Regions from separate parts of the Kribbella sp. NPDC048915 genome, predicted to be linked through region 1. Evidence: riboswitches for the same ligand, from Rfam matches in the RefSeq annotation. Region 1 holds a riboswitch; each other region holds the start of a gene.
What was found. Region 1 has a riboswitch for cobalamin ahead of AB0B82_RS26560 (ribonucleoside-diphosphate reductase subunit alpha). Riboswitches for the same ligand answer to the same signal wherever they lie in the genome.

Region 2: it holds a riboswitch for cobalamin, as region 1 does, so the genes downstream of both, cobN (cobaltochelatase subunit CobN) here and AB0B82_RS26560 (ribonucleoside-diphosphate reductase subunit alpha) in region 1, are expected to answer to the same signal.
Region 3: it holds a riboswitch for cobalamin, as region 1 does, so the genes downstream of both, AB0B82_RS04940 (putative cobaltochelatase) here and AB0B82_RS26560 (ribonucleoside-diphosphate reductase subunit alpha) in region 1, are expected to answer to the same signal.

Annotation. Positions count from the first base shown of each region.
Region 1 covers NZ_JBEZFT010000065.1:27,537-34,011, forward strand. The annotation lists gene AB0B82_RS26540 (sigma-70 family RNA polymerase sigma factor) at 1-278, opposite strand, end outside; gene AB0B82_RS26545 (class I SAM-dependent methyltransferase) at 323-1,147, opposite strand; gene AB0B82_RS26550 (Fic family protein) at 1,236-2,501, shown strand; gene AB0B82_RS26555 (DinB family protein) at 2,571-3,152, shown strand; cobalamin riboswitch at 3,215-3,380, shown strand; gene AB0B82_RS26560 (ribonucleoside-diphosphate reductase subunit alpha) at 3,537-6,389, shown strand; gene AB0B82_RS26565 (ribonucleotide-diphosphate reductase subunit beta) at 6,350-6,475, shown strand, end outside.
Region 2 covers NZ_JBEZFT010000005.1:149,202-155,676, forward strand. The annotation lists gene cobN (cobaltochelatase subunit CobN) at 1-1,906, opposite strand, end outside; cobalamin riboswitch at 1,940-2,065, opposite strand; gene AB0B82_RS04955 (DUF3500 domain-containing protein) at 2,054-3,022, opposite strand; gene AB0B82_RS04960 (phosphoglycerate mutase family protein) at 3,013-3,693, opposite strand; gene AB0B82_RS04965 (cobalamin biosynthesis protein) at 3,684-4,610, opposite strand; gene AB0B82_RS04970 (serine hydrolase) at 4,655-5,482, shown strand; gene AB0B82_RS04975 (dipeptide epimerase) at 5,479-6,475, shown strand, end outside.
Region 3 covers NZ_JBEZFT010000005.1:142,398-148,872, reverse strand. The annotation lists gene cobN (cobaltochelatase subunit CobN) at 1-1,464, shown strand, start outside; gene surE (5'/3'-nucleotidase SurE) at 1,477-2,244, shown strand; cobalamin riboswitch at 2,287-2,438, shown strand; gene AB0B82_RS04940 (putative cobaltochelatase) at 2,504-4,570, shown strand; gene cobO (cob(I)yrinic acid a,c-diamide adenosyltransferase) at 4,572-5,186, shown strand; gene AB0B82_RS04930 (cobyrinate a,c-diamide synthase) at 5,215-6,475, shown strand, end outside.

The DNA of each region.
Region 1 (6,475 bases):
TGCAGGATCCTGCGGTCGGCGAGCAGTTTCCGGCGCCCGCGCGTCCGGACCTCGTTGACGACGATCCGGTTCAGGTACGCCGTCGGGTTGGCGAGGGTACGTCGCTGCCGCGCGTCGTACAGCCGGCAGAACGCCTCCTGGACCACGTCCTCGGGGTCCTCGGCGCCGAGCAGATGGGCCAACCGCACCAGCCGGCCGGCCTCCGCGCGGAACAGCGCCTCGAACGCCGCCCTCGCCGTACCGCTGCCCGCCATCGCGTCTCCCACGATCGGCCCCATACCTGATAGACGATCGTAGAGACGAAAGGTTGAGCCACGTCGATTCAGCGGCGTTCGGCCTTGAGCGCGAAGAGCAGCGGGATGCGCGGGGACTCGTCCGGAAGCCGCCACCAGCCGTTCGCGGTCTGCCGCATGTGCGGCCAGCGTGGCCACGGCAGTACTTCGGATTCGCGCAGGCTGCTGATCCGGAAACCGGCGGCGGCCAGCAGGGTGACGATCTCGCCGAGGCCGTGCCGCCATTCGTAGCTGGTCTGCCGGCCCGGGACCTCGTCGCCGGTGTAGGTGACCGTGGAGTCGTGCGCGATCGGACCGCGCCCCTCCAGGTAGTCGGCCCGCAGGACCAACTCGTCGGACTCGCCCGGGAGCGACACCTCGCGGAGAGAGTTGAGCAACGGGTGGAACTCGACGATGTACAGCAGGCCACCCGGCTTCAGCAGCTCGCGGACGACGTCGGCCCATTGCTTCAGATCAGGCAGATAGCAGAGCGCACCCTTGCCGGTGTAGACGATGTCGAAGTGTCGGCCCTCGACCGCGGCCACGGCGTCGTACACGTTGGCGTGCAGGTACTCGACTGCGACGCCGGCCCCGGCCGCGATCTCCCGGGCGGCCTCGAGCGACTTCTCCGACAGGTCGAGACCACTGGTGCGCGCGCCCCGGCGAGCGAACTCGATCGTCTCGGTGCCCAGATGGCACTGCAGGTGCAGTACGTCGCGTCCGTCCAGCGGGCCGAGGTCGGTCCACTCGTAGTCGGCGAACCAGAACTCGACCGGCCGATCGTAGAAGTCGCTCGCCGCGTGCAGAGGTGCGCGGGCGTTCCAGTCGGCTCGGTTGGCGGCCACCATCTGCTGCGTCTGCGCGTCCAGGCTCACGGTCAGCAGTCTGCCGATCCGGAGGGCCACCTAAAGTTATGCAGCCGACACTCTTGTTCAAGGTTTCCGGATAAGCTTGAATAAGAGTATGGCACGGGTCGAGTTGCATCGTTGGCCTGGGCACCCCGACGGCTTCACCCGGGCGGAGCGCCTGGGCGGTCCGTACGAGCTCTACCTCCCGGACCCGCTGGGCGGGCGCGAGTTCGACCTGAGTGACGATGTACTGGCGGCACTCGAAGATGCAGCGGGTGATCTGGCGCGCCTCGACGCCACCGCCGCTGTCTTGACCAACAGCGAAGCGCTGGCACGGTTACTGCTGCGAGCGGAGGCCGTCGGGTCCTCGCACATCGAAGGTCTCGTCGTCGGCGCCCGCCGACTGCTGAAGGCCGACGTGCTGCGGGACCGTGTCCACGACGTGACGGCCGAGGAGGTGCTCGGCGCGGTCGACGCGATGACCTGGGTGACCGAGTCCGTGCAGGCCGGCGACAAACTCGAGGTCGACCATCTCCTCCAGGCGCATCGACTACTGATGGCACAGTCGCCGAACCCGGAGTACGGCGGCGAAATCCGCTACCTGCAGAACTGGATCGGCGGGCGCTCCCCCGCCGAGGCGTACTACGTCCCGCCGCCGGCGCAGCTACTCCCCGAACTGCTCGCCGACCTGATGACCTTCGTCCGCGAGTCACCGCTGCCGGTGCTTGCCAAAACCGCGATCGCCCACGCCCAGTTCGAGACGATTCACCCGTTCGCCGACGGCAACGGCCGGACCGGACGCGCACTGATCCACATGATCCTGCGCGCCGACGGCCTGGTCACGCGCACCGTCCCGCCCGTCTCGCTCGCCCTGGCCACCCATGCGGTGGAGTACGTCGACGCGCTGACCGCGTTCCGGTACGTCGGACGCGCGACGACCGCGAAGGCCCGCGCGGCGGCGAACCCGTGGTTGCGGATGTTCGCGATGTCCTGCTCGCACGCGACGGCAGAGGCGGCGCGCTTCGAGGAGACCGCGGCGGACCTCAAGGATGCATGGCGGGAGCGGGCCGCTCCCGTGCGCGCCGGCTCGGCGGTCGAGCTCTTGATCGAGGCGCTGCCGGCCGCGCCGGTCCTGACGCTCGCGGCCGCGGCGCAGCTGATCGGCCGGTCACAGCAGGCCGCGAACCAGGCCCTCGCCCGGCTGGTCGAGGTCGGGGTCCTGCGCGAAATCACCGATGGGCGCCGCAACCGCGTCTACGAAGCGCCGGAACTGATCGACGCCTTCACCCTGCTGGAACGCCGCTTCGCCAGCCCAGCCGCGGACACCAGGATCGCGCCACCTAGCAGACCCGTCCCGTCGAAGCCAGGACCGACACGCTGAGCTGTTTGACTTTCCGGTGGCGATCGAGCAAGAATTCGAACACATGTTCGATCGTACACGGGAGTTGTGATGCCGGAGGCATTCGACTGGGACATCCTGCACCGGCCGTCGGCGATGGCGATGGTGCGCGGCCAGCTCGGCTTCAGCTGGATGGTGCTGTCCGGCCGGCTTGCCCAGTTGACCGACGCGCAGTACTTCTGGCAACCGAGCGGCGAGGCGCTGACGGTGGTCCGGCGGCACTACGCCGGTCGCTTCCGGGCGCACGGCTCCGGCGAGTGGGTCGCGCAGTGGCCGAATGAGCCCGACCATCGCGGACCGCGCACGATCGCGTGGCTGATCGCCCACTTGACCGAGTTGTTCTTCGAGCGTTGGGAGTGGACGTTCGGGGAGAGTCGCCAGGGGCGGGACGACATCACGCTGCACGGTAACGCGCGGGATGCGGTGGCCTGGCTGACCTACTGGGTCGAGGCCTGGCAGCAAGCGATCGCCGACCTGGACGAGGAGGCGGCGATGACCGTCGGCCTGAGCCAGGCGAACGAGCTGGACGCCTCCGAGCCTTTCGGGCACGTCGTTCTGCGCCTCAACCGCGAGCTGATCCATCACGGCTCCGAGATCATGACCCTGCAGGACCTCTACGCGGCGGCAGCGTGAGAGGACCACAAGATGTGCGACACGCGGCGTGGCGCTACCACAAGATCTAGATCGCTCCACTTAGCATCACTACTGCTGGTGGTTCGAGGCGATCGGCATCACAAGATGTTGACCATCCCGACGCAAGAGGGGAATCCGGTGCGAGTCCGGAGCTGCCCCGCAACGGTGAGCTGGCGCGCTGTCGCGCGTCCGCGAGTCCGGATACCTGCCACCAGTGCGTGCACCGCCGGTGCACGCGGTCCGAGATCTCGCGGGTGGATCGCAGGACGTGACGGCAGTGTTCCCGGCCGGTGCTGCCTGTCCCGTCATGCGTCCGCCCGCGCGGTCCCGGCTCTCCGATCACTTCTGGAGCGCACACCTGTGACTCTTGCTTCCTCATCAACCGTGGCAGTTCCCGAGCTCCACCCAGAGCTCACCGTCATCCGCCGGGACGGCAGCCGTGCGCCGTTCGACGCCACCAAGATCTCCGTCGCCATGACGAAGGCGTTCCTCGCCGTCGAGGGGCCTGAGGCCGGCGCCACCCACCGGGTCCGCGACCTGGTGTCCGAGCTGACCGGCCAGGTCGTGACGGCGCTGACCCGTCGCGGCGGCGCCCGCCCGAGCGTCCACGTCGAAGATGTCCAGGACCAGGTCGAGCTGGTGCTGATGCGCGCCGGCGAGCACCAGGTCGCCCGCGCCTACGTCCTGTATCGCGAGGAGCGCACGAAGGCGCGTACTCCTGACGACGCGGGCGCGATCACGTCACCCGCTCCGGCGTACACGGTCCGTGCGGCCGACGGCAGCCGAGCCCTCCTCGACGTCGAACGGCTGCGGGTGATCGTCGCCGAGGCGGCCGACGGGCTCGAGGCAGTCGATCCCGGGCGGATCCTCGACGAGACCCTCGCCTCCTGCTACGACGGCATGGCCGAGCACGAGGTCGAACTGGCGCTGGTGATGGCCGCCCGGGCGTACGTCGAGACCGAGCCGCAGTACAGCTTCGCCGCCGCGCGCCTGCTGCTGGACCAGATCCGCCGCGAGGCGCTCGGCCGCGTGCACGGCGAGCCGCGGCAGGCCGGCCAGGCCGACATGGCCTCGGCGTACGCCGACTACTTCCCGCGCTACATCCAGGTCGGCATCGAGGCCGGGCAGCTCGATCCGGAGCTCGCGCGTTTCGATCTCGATCGGCTGGCCGCGGCGATCACTCCCGATGCCGATCTGAACTTCACGTTCCTCGGTCTGCAGACGCTCTACGACCGGTACCTGCTGCATCTCGACAAGGTGCGGTACGAGTTGCCGCAGGCGTTCTTCCTCCGCGTCGCGATGGGTATGGCGCTGCGTGAGGACGATCGCGAGGCGCGGGCGATCGAGTTCTACGAGCTGCTCAGCTCGTTCCGCTTCATGTCCTCGACGCCCACCCTGTTCAACTCCGGCACCACGCGGCCGCAGTTGTCGTCGTGCTTCCTCACCACCGTCGACGACGACCTGTCCGCGATCTTCGCGGGCATCCGCAACAACGCTCTGCTCGCCAAGTACTCCGGCGGCCTCGGCAACGACTGGACTCCGGTCCGCGGCATCGGCGCCCACATCCGCGGCACCAACGGTGAGTCCCAAGGCGTCGTCCCCTTCCTCAAGATCGCCAACGACACCGCCGTCGCCGTGAATCAAGGAGGAAAACGGAAGGGCGCGGTGTGTGCGTACTTGGAGACGTGGCACATCGACGTCGAGGAGTTTCTCGACCTGCGGAAGAACACCGGCGATGAGCGGCGGCGTACGCATGACATGAACACGGCCAACTGGGTGCCGGACCTGTTCCTGCAGCGGGTCGAGGCCGGTGCCGACTGGACGTTGTTCTCGCCGGACGAGGTCCCGGACCTGCACGAGTTGTACGGGCCCGCGTTCGCCGAGGCGTATGTGCGGTACGAGGAGGCGGCCGACCGCGGCCAGATCCGGGTGTTCAAGCGGGTCAAGGCCGTGGAGCTGTGGCGGCGGATGCTGACCGTCCTGTTCGAGACCGGGCATCCGTGGATCACGTTCAAGGACGCCTGCAACCTGCGGTCGCCGCAGCAGCACGACGGCGTGGTCCACTCGTCGAACCTGTGCACCGAGATCACGCTCAACACGTCGATCGACGAAACCGCGGTGTGCAACCTCGGCTCGGTCAACCTGGTCGCGCATCTGACCGCGGACGGCCTCGACGCCGATCTCCTCCGCGACACGGTGCAGACCGCCGTACGGATGCTCGACAACGTCATCGACGTGAACTTCTACACCACCCCGGAAGCGGAGCGGTCGAACCTGCGCCACCGTCCGGTCGCGCTCGGGCTGATGGGCTTCGCGGACGCGTTGTTCACGTTGCGGATCCCGTACGCGTCGGACGCTGCGGTCGAGTTCGCGGACCGGTCGATGGAGCTGATCAGCTACCTGGCGATCGAGGCCTCGAGCGACCTCGCCGCCGAGCGCGGCAGCTACTCGTCGTACGACGGATCGCTGTGGAGCCGAGGGATTCTCCCGATCGACTCACTCGACCTGCTGGCCTCCGCGCGCGACGGCGACGTGCTCCTCGACCGCAGTACGACGCTGGACTGGGACGCGCTCCGAGCGAAGGTGCGCCGCGACGGCATGCGCAACTCGAACGTGATGGCGATCGCGCCGACCGCGACGATCTCCAACATCTGCGGCGTGAGTCAGTCGATCGAGCCGACGTACAGCAACCTGTTCGTGAAGTCCAACATGTCCGGCGAGTTCACCGTCGCGAACCCGCACCTGGTCGCCGACCTGAAGGCACGCGGGTTGTGGGACCAGGTGATGGTGTCCGACCTCAAGTACCACGACGGTGTGCTCGCGGGGATCGAGCGGATCCCGGCCGAGCTGCGCGAGCTGTACGCGACCGCGTTCGAGATCGATCCGCTGTGGCTGGTGAAGGCCGCGTCGCGACGGCAGAAGTGGATCGACCAGGCGCAGTCGCTGAACCTCTACCTGGCGAAACCGTCGGGGCGTGCGCTGGACGAGCTGTACCGGTCGGCTTGGCGCTATGGACTCAAGACGACTTATTACCTGCGTTCACAGTCAGCAACCCACGTCGAGAAGTCGACTCTGCGGGGCACCGACGGCCGGCTCAACGCCGTCCGCCCGACCTTGCCTTCGCCAGCGGCTCCCGAACCGGTCCTAGCTGAACCAGCCCTACCTGAACCAGCCCTACCTGAACCGACCGGCGCTGCGTGCGCGATCGACGACCCGGATTGCGAGGCCTGCCAGTGACCACGATCTCGATCGGAGCGGCCCGCGTCGAGGTCGCCGACAAGGCGATGATCAACGCGCGCGCGGACGTGAATCAGCTGCTGCCG
Region 2 (6,475 bases), on a different contig from region 1:
TGTGCAGGTCGTGGTGCAACTGCGCCGCCTGGATCAGCGTCCAGATCTGGGTGCGCAGCGTCGGCACCTTCTCGGGGTCGAGCGCCTGCACCGTCGCGTACTCGTCGAGGAGGTACTCCAGCTTGGCCATGTCGCCGTACGTCTCGGCCCGCGCCATCGGCGGCACCAGGTGGTCGACGATCGTCGCGTGCGCCCGGCGCTTCGCCTGCGTACCCTCACCGGGGTCGTTGACGATGAACGGGTAAATCATCGGCAGGTTCCCGAGGACGGCGTCGGGCGCACAGTCCGCCGCGAGTCCGATCCCCTTGCCCGGCAGCCATTCCAGCGTCCCGTGCTTGCCCAGGTGTACGACGGCCTGCGCGCCGAACCCACCTGCGTCGGGCGCGGCCTCCAGCCAGCGGTACGCCGCGAGGTAGTGGTGCGACGGCGCCATGTCCGGGTCGTGGTAGATCGCCACCGGGTTCTCGCCGAATCCGCGCGGCGGCTGGATCATCAGCACCACGTTCCCGAACCGCAAGGCGGCCAGCGCGATCGCGGGCTCGTCGGCGGACGTGTCGACGTACAGCTCGCCCGGCGCCTCGCCCCACGCCTCGGTCATTGCCATCCGCAACGACTCCGGGAGCTGCTGGAACCAGGTGGTGTACATGGACAGCGGGACCTTGGCGACCGCGTTCGCCAGCTGCTCGTCGCTCAGCCAGTCGGTGTCGTGACCGCCGGCCGCGATCAGCCGGTGGATCAGCCCGTCGCCGTCCAGCGCGTCGACGTCCAGGTCGCCGAGGTCGTACCCGGCGTCCTTCAGCCGCCGCAGCAGCACGACCGCGGACGCCGGTGTGTCGAGTCCGACGGCGTTCCCGATCCGCGCGTGCTTGGTCGGGTACGACGACAGCACCAGCGCGATCCGCTTCTCGGCCGGCGCGGTGTGCCGCAGCCGCGCGTGAGCGACCGCGATGCCGGCCAGCCGGGCGCACCGCTCCGGGTCCGGCATGTACCGCGCCAGCCCGTCGGCGTCGTACGACTTGAACGAGAACGGCACCGTGATCAGCCGCCCGTCGAACTCCGGGATCGCCACCTGCGTCGCCGCGTCCAGCGGGCTGATGGCCGCGTCGCTGGCGACCCACTGCTCGCGGGTCGACGTCAGCGCGAGGCCCTGGATCAACGGGATGTCGAGAGCGGCCAGCGCGCCCGCGTCCCAGGCGTCGTCCGCGCCACCTGCACTCGCATTCGCCGCCACCGAGCCGCCCGCAGCCAGTAGCGTCGTGACCAGTACGTCGCATTTGCGCAGCAGTTCGAACAGCCCGGCGTTCTCCTCGCTGCCCGGGTCGAGTCCACGCAGCGTCCCGCAGTACACCGGCAAGGCCTGCGCACCGGCCGCCTCGACCGCGGTCGCCAGTGCGTCGACGAAGGCGGTGTTCCCGGAGATCTCGTGCGCGCGGTAGTACACGATGCCCACGACCGGACGTCCGTCCTCGACGTACGTCCCGCGGACGCCGTACGTCGGGAGCGCGCGGGGCGGATCGAATGCGTCACCGGTCAGCAGCAGCGTGTCGCGCAGGAAGCCGGCCAGGTTCCGCAGGTTGTCCGCGCCGCCATCACGCAGGTACGACAGCGCCTCGGTGACCGCGCCGGCTGGGACGGTCGACAGCGACATCAGCTCGGCGTCCGGGGCAGCCTCACCGCTGACGACGACCGTCGGCTTGCCCGACGCCAGGACCGCGTCCAGACCGTCCTCCCACGCGCGGCGGCCGCCGAGCAACCGGACGACGACCACCTCCGCGTCGTCGAGCAACGCGCCCAGCGCGGACAACTCGAGCCGGGCCGGATTCGCGACGTTCCACCCCGCATCAGCTGCGGCGGCCGCCAGCAGATCGGTGTCGGCAGTGGACAGCAACAACAGCTTCGCAGGCATGCGCAGGTGGTCCTTCCCGGGGTGTCCGCGCCCCGAATCCAGGGACGACGGCGGCAGTTCCTGACTTCCCTGGTCGGGTCACAGTGGCGGGACCGTCCCGGATTCACACCGGGTTCCTGCTGATGCCGTCGAGTTGACGCGCCGACTCTAGCGGTGCGCGGCGTAGTGGTTGGCCAGCAGGTCGGTACCCCAGTCGTTGCGGATGTCCCGCCACACCGAGTGGATGTGGTTGGCGTTGTCCTGCGTGTTGTCGTACTCGGCGAGGAACGTGGGCCCGGCGATCGAGTAGTAGTGCCGGTTGCCGACGCCCGGCTGGGTCTCGCCCGCCCACGCGAACGTCAAGCGCTCGATGCCTTGCTCGGTGATGTCGTTCCACGTCTGCAGACCGATCGGGCCGGCGGCGCGTCCGACGTACTGTCCGATCAGCAGGCTCAAAATCTGGCGCTGTGCCTCGGTCATGTCGCCGTAGGCGAGGCCGCGGTGGAGGAGCGACGGGTCGGCAACCGGGTCGTGGCGGGTCAGGATGTCGTCGGGCGCCTCCGGTGAGACCAGCGCCACCTCCAGCTGTCCCGGCTCAAGCGCGTGCAGCAACTCGAAGCCCAGGTCCTGCTCCGCGGCGAGGAAGCGTCGTCCGGTCTCCGGCCCGCTCAGCACCTGGGCCGGGTTCGACCCGATGAACTGCGGTGTGAACGCGACCGCGCCGGCCACCACCGTCACGTGCAGCGCGAGGTGATGCCCGTTCAACCGCCACGCCCACGGTTCCGGTCCGGCCGGATCGCCGAGCACCCGGAGGAAGTACCGGCCGCCGAGCACCGAGCCCTCCCAGTCACCGGACTCCGGCAGCGCCGGGATGCCGCGCAGGATCACCTCCGCGTCCAGCACCGCCCACGCGTCGGCCGCGCCGCGTTGGCTGCAGCCGAGCTCGACGATCCGCTGCGCGAGCTGCTGCTGCGCGGGCGTCAGCTCGGCCAGCGGCAGTCCGGGGCGGTCTCCCGGCAGGTACGTCCACGCCTGGTGGTCCGGCGTACCGAACGGAGCCTTGACCTTCTCGAGCTGCTCGGGCGACAAACTCGCCAGCAGGTCGAGGACGGCGTCCTGCGTCTGGGCTACAACCATGCTGAGCGCTCCCGCGGGGTCGGTTGGTAGGGCGTCCACTGCTCGAACGGCCGATCCAGCTTGTACCGGAAGTCCGGCTGCCGCAGCAGGACGCGTGTTTCGCCGTTCCCCGGGTTGCGCAGCGACTCGAAGAAGCGGACAGACCAATGGAACCACCGCATGCAGAACAACCGCATCGTCAGTCCATGGGAGACCAGCAGCACGTTGCGCGGCGCCTCCGGGTTCGAGAAGTCGCGGTGCATCGTCTCCAGGAACGTCGACACCCGGTCGTACACGTCCGACCCCGACTCGCCGTGCGTGAACCGGTAGAAGAAGTGCCCGTAGGAGTTCCGGAGTTGCTCCTGCCGCTCGATGTCCTCGGTGTCCTGCAGGTTGGCCCAGTCCTGTTCGCGCAGCCGCGGCTCCTCCCGCGCCGTCTCGATCAGGTCGTCCAGCCCGAGCGAGTCCAGCGTCTGCCGGGTCCGCAGGTACGGCGACACGTACACGCGGACCGGCTGGTTGTCGAACAGCTCGCGCAGCCCACGTCCCGCCTTGGCGGCCTGCTCGTGCCCGTGCGGGGTCAACGGGACGGCGTGGTCCGGGGTGCGCTCGTAGACGGTCTTGTCCAGGTTGGCCTCGGACTCACCGTGCCGGATCAGTGCGATCCGCAACGGCCGGTGGCTCAGGTCCATCGCTTCCCCTTCCCGAGTGCGACGACCGCTCCGAGGACCGCCGCCGCCAGGCCTACTCGGCGGGCGAGGCCGGCCGTACGCCGAACGTCGGCGACCGTCGGCGCCGGACCGTCGCCCAGTGTGCCGCGGTCCTCCTGGTAGCTGCCGTAGCTGTTCGTACCGCCGAGGGTCAGCTCGAGTGCACCGGCGAACGCGGCTTCGACCGGACCGGCGTTCGGGCTCGGGTGCTTCGCGGCATCGCGCCGCCAGACCCGGACGGTCTCCTGGAACCGGCCGCTCGTGACCGCGGCGAGGACCGCGCATGCCCGGGCCGGTAGCAGGTTGGCGACGTCGTCCAGCCGCGCCGACGCCCACCCGAAGCGGCGGTACTTCGGCGACTTGTAGCCGACCATCGCGTCGAGGGTGTTCGCCGCGCGGTAGCCGAGCAGACCGGGCACACCGAGGACGCCGCCCCACAGCAGCGGCGCGACGCAGGCGTCCGACGTGTTCTCGGCGACCGACTCGACCGTGGCGCGGGCCAGCTCGTCGGCCTCGAGGTCGCTGGCGTCGCGTGCGCACAGGTGGCTGAGCCGGGCGCGCGCACCGTCGATGTCCTTGTCCTCCAGGAGCTCGGCCATCGCCTCGGCCTCGCGGTCGAGGCTCCGGGCGCCGAGCACGGTCCAGGTCGCCGCGGCGGTGACGGCGGTGTGCAGGATCGGGTGGTTGCGCGTCAGCCGTTCGGCCGCGATGCCCAGGAGGGTCGGTGCGCCGACGAGGACTGCGGCGTAGGCGGCCCCGGCCGGGCGCGTATCGGCGTACAGCTGCTGCTCGACCTTGGCCGCCGTACGGCCGAAGCCGGCGACCGGGTGGAAGCGGCGGGGATCGCCGATCAGGCGGTCGGCCGCGAAGCCGAGGAGGATGCCGATTGCCCGGGACACCCTCGGCAGTCTGCCAGGTCCGGCGCTGTGATTGGGTGAGCGGCATGGGAATCGCGCAACTGCTCGAGCAGGTGGACGGGAGCGGGGACTTCGGGGTCTGGCTGGGCCGGTTGGACGGCACGCCGGTGTTCGTGCACGAGGCGGAGCGGCCGCACTACGCGGCGAGCACGATGAAGCTGCCGGTCGCGATGGCGATGATGCACAAGGTCGACGCCGGTGACCTGTCGCTGTTCGAGCCGATCGCCGTGCACAACGACTTCGAGTCCGCGGCCGGCGGCCGGTTCGGCGTCAACCCGGACGAGGACGAGGCGCCCAAGACCTGGGAACGGCTCGGCAAGAAGGTGCCCCTGAACTGGCTGGCCACCGAGATGATCACGCTGTCCAGCAATCTCGCAACCAACCTGGTCCTCGAGCAGGTCGGGATCGCCGCCGCGCACGAACTGCTGGTCGCGGCCACGCTGCCCAGCTCGCCAGAACCGCAGTCCAGGATCCAGCGCGGAATCGACGACGGGCCGGCCGCCCGGGCCGGGATCAGCAACCTGATGAGTCCGGCCGGTCTGGCCGGTGTGCTGGTTGCGGTCGGCAACCAGCAGGGCGAATCCGGCACGTACCTGCGCGAGCTGCTGGCCGGCAACCAGTGGAACGGCGAGATCCCCGCGTTGCTGCCGACGGGCACCCGCGTCGAGCACAAGAACGGCTGGGACACCCGGATCCGGCACGACGGTGGCATCGTCCGCCCCCCGGACGCGGACCCGTTCGTCCTGGCGGTGTGTACGACGTCCGACCTGCCGGACACCGACGCGCAGCAGCTGATCGCCTCGATCGCGCTCGAGGCCTGGAACCACCGGCACGACCTGGAGGCCGTGCGGTGAAGATCACGACGCATCTGGTGTCGGCGCCGCTGCACACCCCGTTCGTCACCGCGCTACGGACCGCGACCCATGTCGAGTCGCTGCTGGTCGAGATCAGCGACGGTTCGCACAGCGGCTGGGGCGAGGCGCCGCAGGTCTGGAAGGTGACGGGCGACTCGCTCGCCGGGTCCCAGGCCTTCATCGAAGGTCCTTTGAGCGCCGCGTTGGACGGGCTGAGCCCGGACGACCTCACCGAGGCGCTGCGGCGCGTACAGGGTGCGGCGGTCGGCAACTTCGGGGCCAAGGACGCCGTCGACGTCGCGCTGCACGACCTGGCGGCGCGGCGGCACGGTCAGACGCTGCACGGGTTCCTCGGGTCGACGACAGACGTGGTCCGCACCGACGTGACGCTGTCCGTCGGCGATGCGGACGCGCTGGCCGAGGCCGGCGCGGCCCGGGTCGCAGACGGATTCGACGTGCTCAAGATCAAGGTCGGCACCGATGCCGCCGGCGACATCGAACGCGTCCGCCGGGTCCGGTCCGCCATCGGCCCGGACCCGCGACTGCGGCTGGACGCCAACCAGGGCTGGACGCGCCGCGACGCCGTCACCGTGATCCGCGCGCTCGAGGACGCCGGCTGCGCGATCGAGCTCGTCGAGCAACCCGTCGCCGCGGCCGACCTGGACGGTATGGCCTGGGTGACCGACCGGGTCAGTACGCCGATCCTCGCCGACGAGTCCGTGTACGGCGTCCGCGACCTGGTCGACGTGATCCGCCGCGGCGCGGCCGACCTGGTGAACGTGAAGCTGGCCAAATGCGGCGGCCTGGCGCCGGCGCGGACCCTGCTCGAACTGGCCCGCGCGCACGGACTCGGCGCGATCGTCGGCTGCATGATGGAGAGCCACGTCGGCGTCGGCGCGGCGGCCGCATTGGTCTCGGCGTACCCGACGACGGCGGTCAACGATCTCGACGCGGCCTGGTGGTTGCGCGCGGCACCGGTCACCGGCGGAATCC
Region 3 (6,475 bases), on a different contig from region 1:
GGCGTCGATCTGCTGGAGGCCCTGGCGCGCAGGCTCGTCGACGGCATGGAGACCGCCGGCTGGGACGCGGCCAAGGTCCCGGTGGTGGTCGGTGAGGTGCTCGGCCGGGAGGCTTGCGGTGTCGTGGAGTCGTTGACGTTCGCGGCCCAGGAGGTGGTCCCGAGGCTGGAGCGGACCGGTGACGAGATCACCAGCGTGCTGCGGGCCCTGGACGGACGGTTCGTCGCGGCCGGTCCGTCCGGGTCGCCGACGCGCGGCCTGGTCAACGTACTGCCGACCGGCCGCAACTTCTACGCGGTGGACCCGAAGGCGATCCCGAGCCGCAACGCGTGGGACGTGGGCGTCGCGCTGGCCGACTCGCTGCTGACGCGGCACCAGACCGAGACAGGGGAGTGGCCGCGTTCCGTCGGCCTCACGGTCTGGGGTACGTCGGCGATGCGCACGCAGGGCGACGACCTCGCCGAGGTGCTCTGGCTGCTGGGCTGCCGGCCGGTCTGGGACGACGCGTCGCGACGGGTCACCGGGTTCGAGGTGGTCGACGTCGCGGAGCTGGGGCGGCCGCGGATCGACGTGACGATCCGTATCTCCGGGTTCTTCCGGGACGCGTTCCCGCACGTGGTCGCGTTGCTCGACGAGGCGGTCCGCACGGTGGCCGAGCTGGACGAGCCGGCGGAGGACAATTACCTGCGCGCGCACGTGCAGCAGGACGTTGCGGCAGGCAACGACGTACGGCAGGCGACGGCGCGCGTGTTCGGGTCCAAGCCCGGTTCGTACGGCGCCGGTCTGCTGCCGCTCGTCGATGCGCGGAACTGGCGCACCGACGCGGAGCTCGCCGAGGTGTACGCGGTGTGGGGCGGGTACGCGTACGGCAAGGACCTGGACGGCGCCGAGGCACGGGCGTCGATGGAGCGTGCGTATGCGCGGATCCAGGTGGCGGCCAAGAACGCGGACACCCGTGAGCACGACATCATGGACTCCGACGACTACTTCCAGTACCACGGCGGCATGATCGCGATGGTGCGCCACCTGACCGGATCCAATCCGAAGGCGTACGTCGGCGATTCCGCGGTGCCCGCGCAGGTGAAGACGCGCACGCTCGAGGAGGAGGCGAAGCGGGTCTTCCGGGCGCGCGTGGTGAACCCGCGGTGGATGGCCGCGATGCGGCGGCACGGGTACAAAGGCGCGTTCGAGATGGCCGCGACCGTGGACTACCTGTTCGGGTACGACGCGACGGCGGGCGTGGTCGACGACTGGATGTACGAGTCGCTGACCGAGCAGTACGTCGCGGACCCGGAGACGGCCGAGTTCTTCCGCCGGTCGAACCCGTGGGCGCGGCACGGGATCGCGGAGCGGTTGCTCGAGGCCGCGCAGCGCGGGCTGTGGGCAGAGCCGTCGGCCGCGGCGCTGCAGACGTTGCGGGACGCAGTCCTTGAGACGGAGGGTGACATCGAGGATCGCGGCTGATTGGGTAGACGCATGCCCTCGAGACAGCCGCGCGTCCTGATCACCAACGACGACGGGTACCGGGCGCCGGGGATCCGGGCGCTCGCGCCGGTCATCGCAGCCCTTGGGTACGACGTGCTCGTGGTGGCACCGTTGGTGGACGAGAGCGGCGTCGGCTCCGCACGGGCGGGGATGGTCGGGCGGCCGATCCGGACCGTGTCCGACGTCGAGCAGGGCGTGACGTTCATCGGCATCGACGGCACGCCGGCCCAGGCGGTGACGATGGCGCAGGCCGGTGCGTTCGGTCCGGTGCCGGACCTGGTGCTGTCGGGGATCAACCGCGGCCTGAACATCGGGGTGCCGATCTTCCACTCCGGCACCGTCGCGGCGGCGCTCACCGCGGCCGAGACCGGGATCTCGGCGGTTGCGGTCAGCCTCGACTCCGACGACCCGGACCACTGGCCGACCGCGGCGCGGGTGGCCGGCGAAGCCCTCGGCTGGATCGCCGCCGAACCGGGCGGGACGGTGCTCACGATCAACGTTCCGGACCGCCCCCTGGACCAGTTGGCCGGCGTCCGGCACGCGGCGCTGTCCGTACCCCGCCGTACCCGCCTGATCGCCGTGACGGCTCCGACGGGCGAGCCGATGATCACCGTCGAACGCCTCCAGGCCACCGCCGTTCCCGGCACCGACGAAGCCCTCCTCGCCGAAGGCTTCGTCACCGTCACGCCCATCGTCGGCATCCGCGAAGTACCCGACGACACCGCTGCCACAGCCCTGGCCAAGCGCCTGACGCAATAGGCCCTCCGGACCGGACGTGGTGACGGACACGGAGGTTCGGTGGGTTGCCGGGTGGGTGGGTGTGCCATGATCTGGCGGACGGTTGTGGAGGAACACCGGTGACCAGCGGATGCTGGGAGTCCGGGGCGGTCCCGCCACTGTGACCGGGTGCAGGCCCGGAAGCCAGGACATCTGCTCCCGTCCGCCGCCGCGGTCTCGCGGACGGCGTACCAGTGCCGTCGCGGGCGTGGACACCCGCACGACGAAAGGGACACCGCCGATGCGGGCTGCGCCGACCAGGGCCGCTGCGCCTTCGTTCCCGTTCACCGCGATCGTCGGGATGGACGATCTGCAGCTCGCGCTGATCCTGGCCGCGATCTCGCCGGGCATCGGTGGAGTGTTGATCCGCGGCGAGAAGGGGACGGCGAAGTCGACCGCGGTCCGTGCACTCACCGAGATCCTGCCGGCGGTGGACGTGGTCTCCGGTTGCCGGTTCTCGTGCGACCCCGACCGCCCGGATCCCGCCTGTCCGGACGGGCCGCATGTGAGCGAGCGGGCGGTGCGCCCGGCGCGGCTGGTCGAGTTGCCGGTCGGTGCCACCGAGGACCGGGTGCTCGGATCACTGCACCTGGAGAAGGCACTGGCCGAAGGCGTCACGGCGTACGAACCCGGGCTGCTCGCCGCAGCGCACCGCGGGCTGCTGTACGTCGACGAGGTCAACCTGCTGCACGACCACCTGGTCGACGTCCTGCTCGACGCGGCCGCGATGGGACGGGCGACCGTGGAGCGCGACGGCGTCTCGGTCACGCATCCGGCGCGGTTCGTGCTCGTCGGCACGATGAACCCGGAGGAGGGCGAGCTCCGGCCGCAACTCCTCGACCGGTTCGGCCTGACCGTCGACGTGGTCGCCAGCCGCGATCCCGCCGTCCGCGTGGAGGTGCTGCGCGCGCGGCTCGGGTACGAGGCGGATCCGGCCGGGTTCACGGCCCGGTACGGCGGTTCGCAACGCGAACTCGCCGAACGCATCGTGAAGGCGCGCGACCTGCTGTCCGAGGTGGTCCTGACCGACGCCGCGCTCCGCCAGATCGCCGAGATCTGCGCGTCCTTCGACGTCGACGGGATGCGCGCCGACCTGGTCACCGCGCGCACCGCTGTCGCTCATGCCGCCTGGTCGGGCCGCACGGTCGTCGAGGTCGAGGACATTCGCGCGGCCGCCAAACTGGCGCTTCCGCATCGCCGCCGCCGCAACCCCTTCGACGCGCCCGGGCTGGACGAGCAGCAGCTTGAGGACGCGATCAACAACAGCACGCCGCCAGAAGACGACTCAGAAGACGACCCGGACGACGACCCGCCCAGCCCCGATGGCCGCGGCGGATCGGACGGCACTCCGGACCAGGGCAGCGAGAGCGACCCGATGGACGCGCGCCGATCCGCCGAATCAGCCGGCGAAGAATCAGCCGGCGAAGAAGCAGCCGGTCAAGAAGCAGCCGGTCGAGCAACAGCCGGTCCGGCGCCGACAGGCGAGGTCGCCGGGAGCGCAGCGCCGTACAAAGCCCGCCTGCTCAGTGTGCAGGCGCCGGGAGCGGGCGTCGCAGGCCGCCGGTCCCGGGCGATCACCGAGGTCGGGCGCGTCGTGGGGGAACGCGCCCGCCTCGGCCGCGAGAACGGTCGCCCACATCTCCTCGGCACGCTGCGCACCGCCGCGCCGCACCAGCAGACGCGCGGCCGCACCGGACCCGGGCTGGTCGTCCGTCCGGCCGACGTCCGCCTCGCCGTCCGCGAAGGCCGCGAGGGCAACCTCGTCCTGTTCTGTGTCGACGCGTCCGGCTCGATGGGGACGAAGAAGCGGATGAGTGAAGTGAAGACGGCGATCGTCTCGCTGCTGCTCGACGCGTACCAGCGTCGCGACACGGTCGGTCTGGTCACGTTCGCAGGCGCCGCGTCGACGGTCGCGTTGCCGCCCACGGGCAGTGTCGAGACCGCCGTACGACGCCTCGAATCGCTGCCCACCGGCGGCCGCACGCCGCTCGCCGAAGGCCTGCTGCAAGCGGCCGAAGTACTGCGGATCGCCGCGATCCGCGACCCGCGCCGCCGTCCGCTCCTCGTCCTCGTCACCGACGGCCGCGCCACCCACGGCGACCAGGCCTTCGCCCGCGCCCGCCGCGCCGCCGGACTGCTCGCACAGCGCGGTGTCGCCACCGTCGTGGTCGATTGCGAACCGCGCCGCGGTCTCCGCCTCGGACTCGCCGCGGAGCTCGCGGCCGATCTCCGCGCCGAGTACCTCGACCTCGGAGACGTTGCCGCGGGCAACCTCGTCCGCGCGGTCACCGAGCGGAAGGCGGCCTGAGATGCCGAAGGGACAGCCGGTCGCCGTACCGAACGACGGCCTGACCACCAGGCAGCGCCGCAACCGCCCGCTGCTGATGGTGCACACGGGTGCGATGAAGGGGAAGTCGACGGCCGCGTTCGGGATGGCGCTGCGGGCCTGGAACCAGGGCTGGAACATCGGGGTCTTCCAGTTCGTGAAGAGCGCGAAGTGGAAGGTCGGCGAGGAGAGCGCGTTCAAGGCGCTCGGCCGGCTGCACGCGTCGACCGGCGAAGGCGGACCGGTCGAGTGGCACAAGATGGGTGAGGGCTGGAGCTGGGCCCGCAAGTCCGGCACCGAGGAGGATCACGCCGCCGACGCGGTCGAGGGCTGGCGGGAGATCCAGCGCCGGCTCGCCGCCGAGGCGCACGACCTGTACGTGCTCGACGAGTTCACCTATCTGATGAAGTGGGGCTGGATCGACGTGGACGAGGTCGTCGACACCCTCGTCCACCGCCCCGGTCATCAGTACGTCGTGATCACCGGCCGCGACGCCCACCCGAAGCTGCTCGCGGCAGCCGACCTGGCCGCGGAGATGACCAAGCTCAAGCACCCGATGGACGCCGGGCAGAAGGGCCAGAGGGGGATCGAGTGGTGAGCCCCCGACACGGAGGAGCCGGGGCATCATGATCCCGCGGATCGTGATCGCGGCGCCGTCGTCGGGCTCGGGCAAGACCACCGTGGCAGTCGGGCTGATGGCGGCGCTCCGCCGGGCCGGGCACGCGGTGGCCGGTTTCAAGGTCGGCCCGGACTACATCGACCCCGGCTTCCACGCGGTCGCGACCGGTCGCCCCGGCCGGAATCTCGACCCGATGCTGTCGGGGGAGGACCTGGTCGCTCCGCTCTTCGAGCACGGCTCCGCAGGCGCGGACCTGGCCGTGGTCGAGGGCGTGATGGGCCTGTACGACGGCGCGCTCGGGACGGAAGGTTTCTCGTCCACGGCGCATGTCGCGAAGGTGCTGAAGGCACCCGTTGTGCTGGTCGTCGACGCGTCGGCGGCGGGCCGGAGCGTCGGTGCCGTCGTGCAGGGATTCGTTGCCTTTGACACCGAAATACGCATCGTCGGCGTCATCCTGAACAAGGTCGGCTCGGATCGCCACGAGGCCGAGGTGCGCGCGGGCGTGGCGCCGACCGGTGTGCCGGTGCTCGGGGTGCTTCGAAGGGACAAGCGGCTGACGGTCCCGAGCCGGCACCTCGGTCTGGTCCCGGCCGACGAGCAGCGTGCGCAGGCCGAGCTGGCCGTGGACGCCGCGGCCGAGTTGGTCCGCGCCGGAGTCGACCTGGAAGCATTTGTTGCCGCGGCCAACACTGCGCCGCCACACCACGCAACCCCCTGGAGCCCTGCGGGCGAGGTCGCGCCACCGGAGCCGGTGCTCCCGGTGGTTGCCGTTGCCGGTGGACCCGTGTTCTCGTTTCGCTACACCGAAACGACGGAGCTGCTGGCTGCCGCCGGTGCCGACGTCGTGACCTTCGACCCACTGATCGACCCGTTGCCGCAAGCAACCGCAGCGCTCTACCTCGGCGGCGGCTTTCCGGAGCTGCACGCCGAGGCGCTGTCGGACAACGTCGAACTCCGGAAAAGCGTCGCGGCGGCGGTCGAGGACGGCCTACCCGTGATCGCCGAATGCGCCGGCCTGCTGTATCTGTGCCGCGAGCTCGACGGTCACCCGATGGCCGGCGTACTCCCGGCCACCGGCCGCATGACCGACCGCCTCACGCTCGGCTACCGGACGGCGGTCGCGGCCACGACGACCCGGTTCTTCGACGAGGGGCGGCGGGTGCGCGGTCACGAGTTTCACCGCACGACGATCGAGGCCGATGCCGACGTACACCCGGCCTGGCACCTGCCCGGTGGTACGGAAGGCCTCACGCGCCCCCACGTCCACG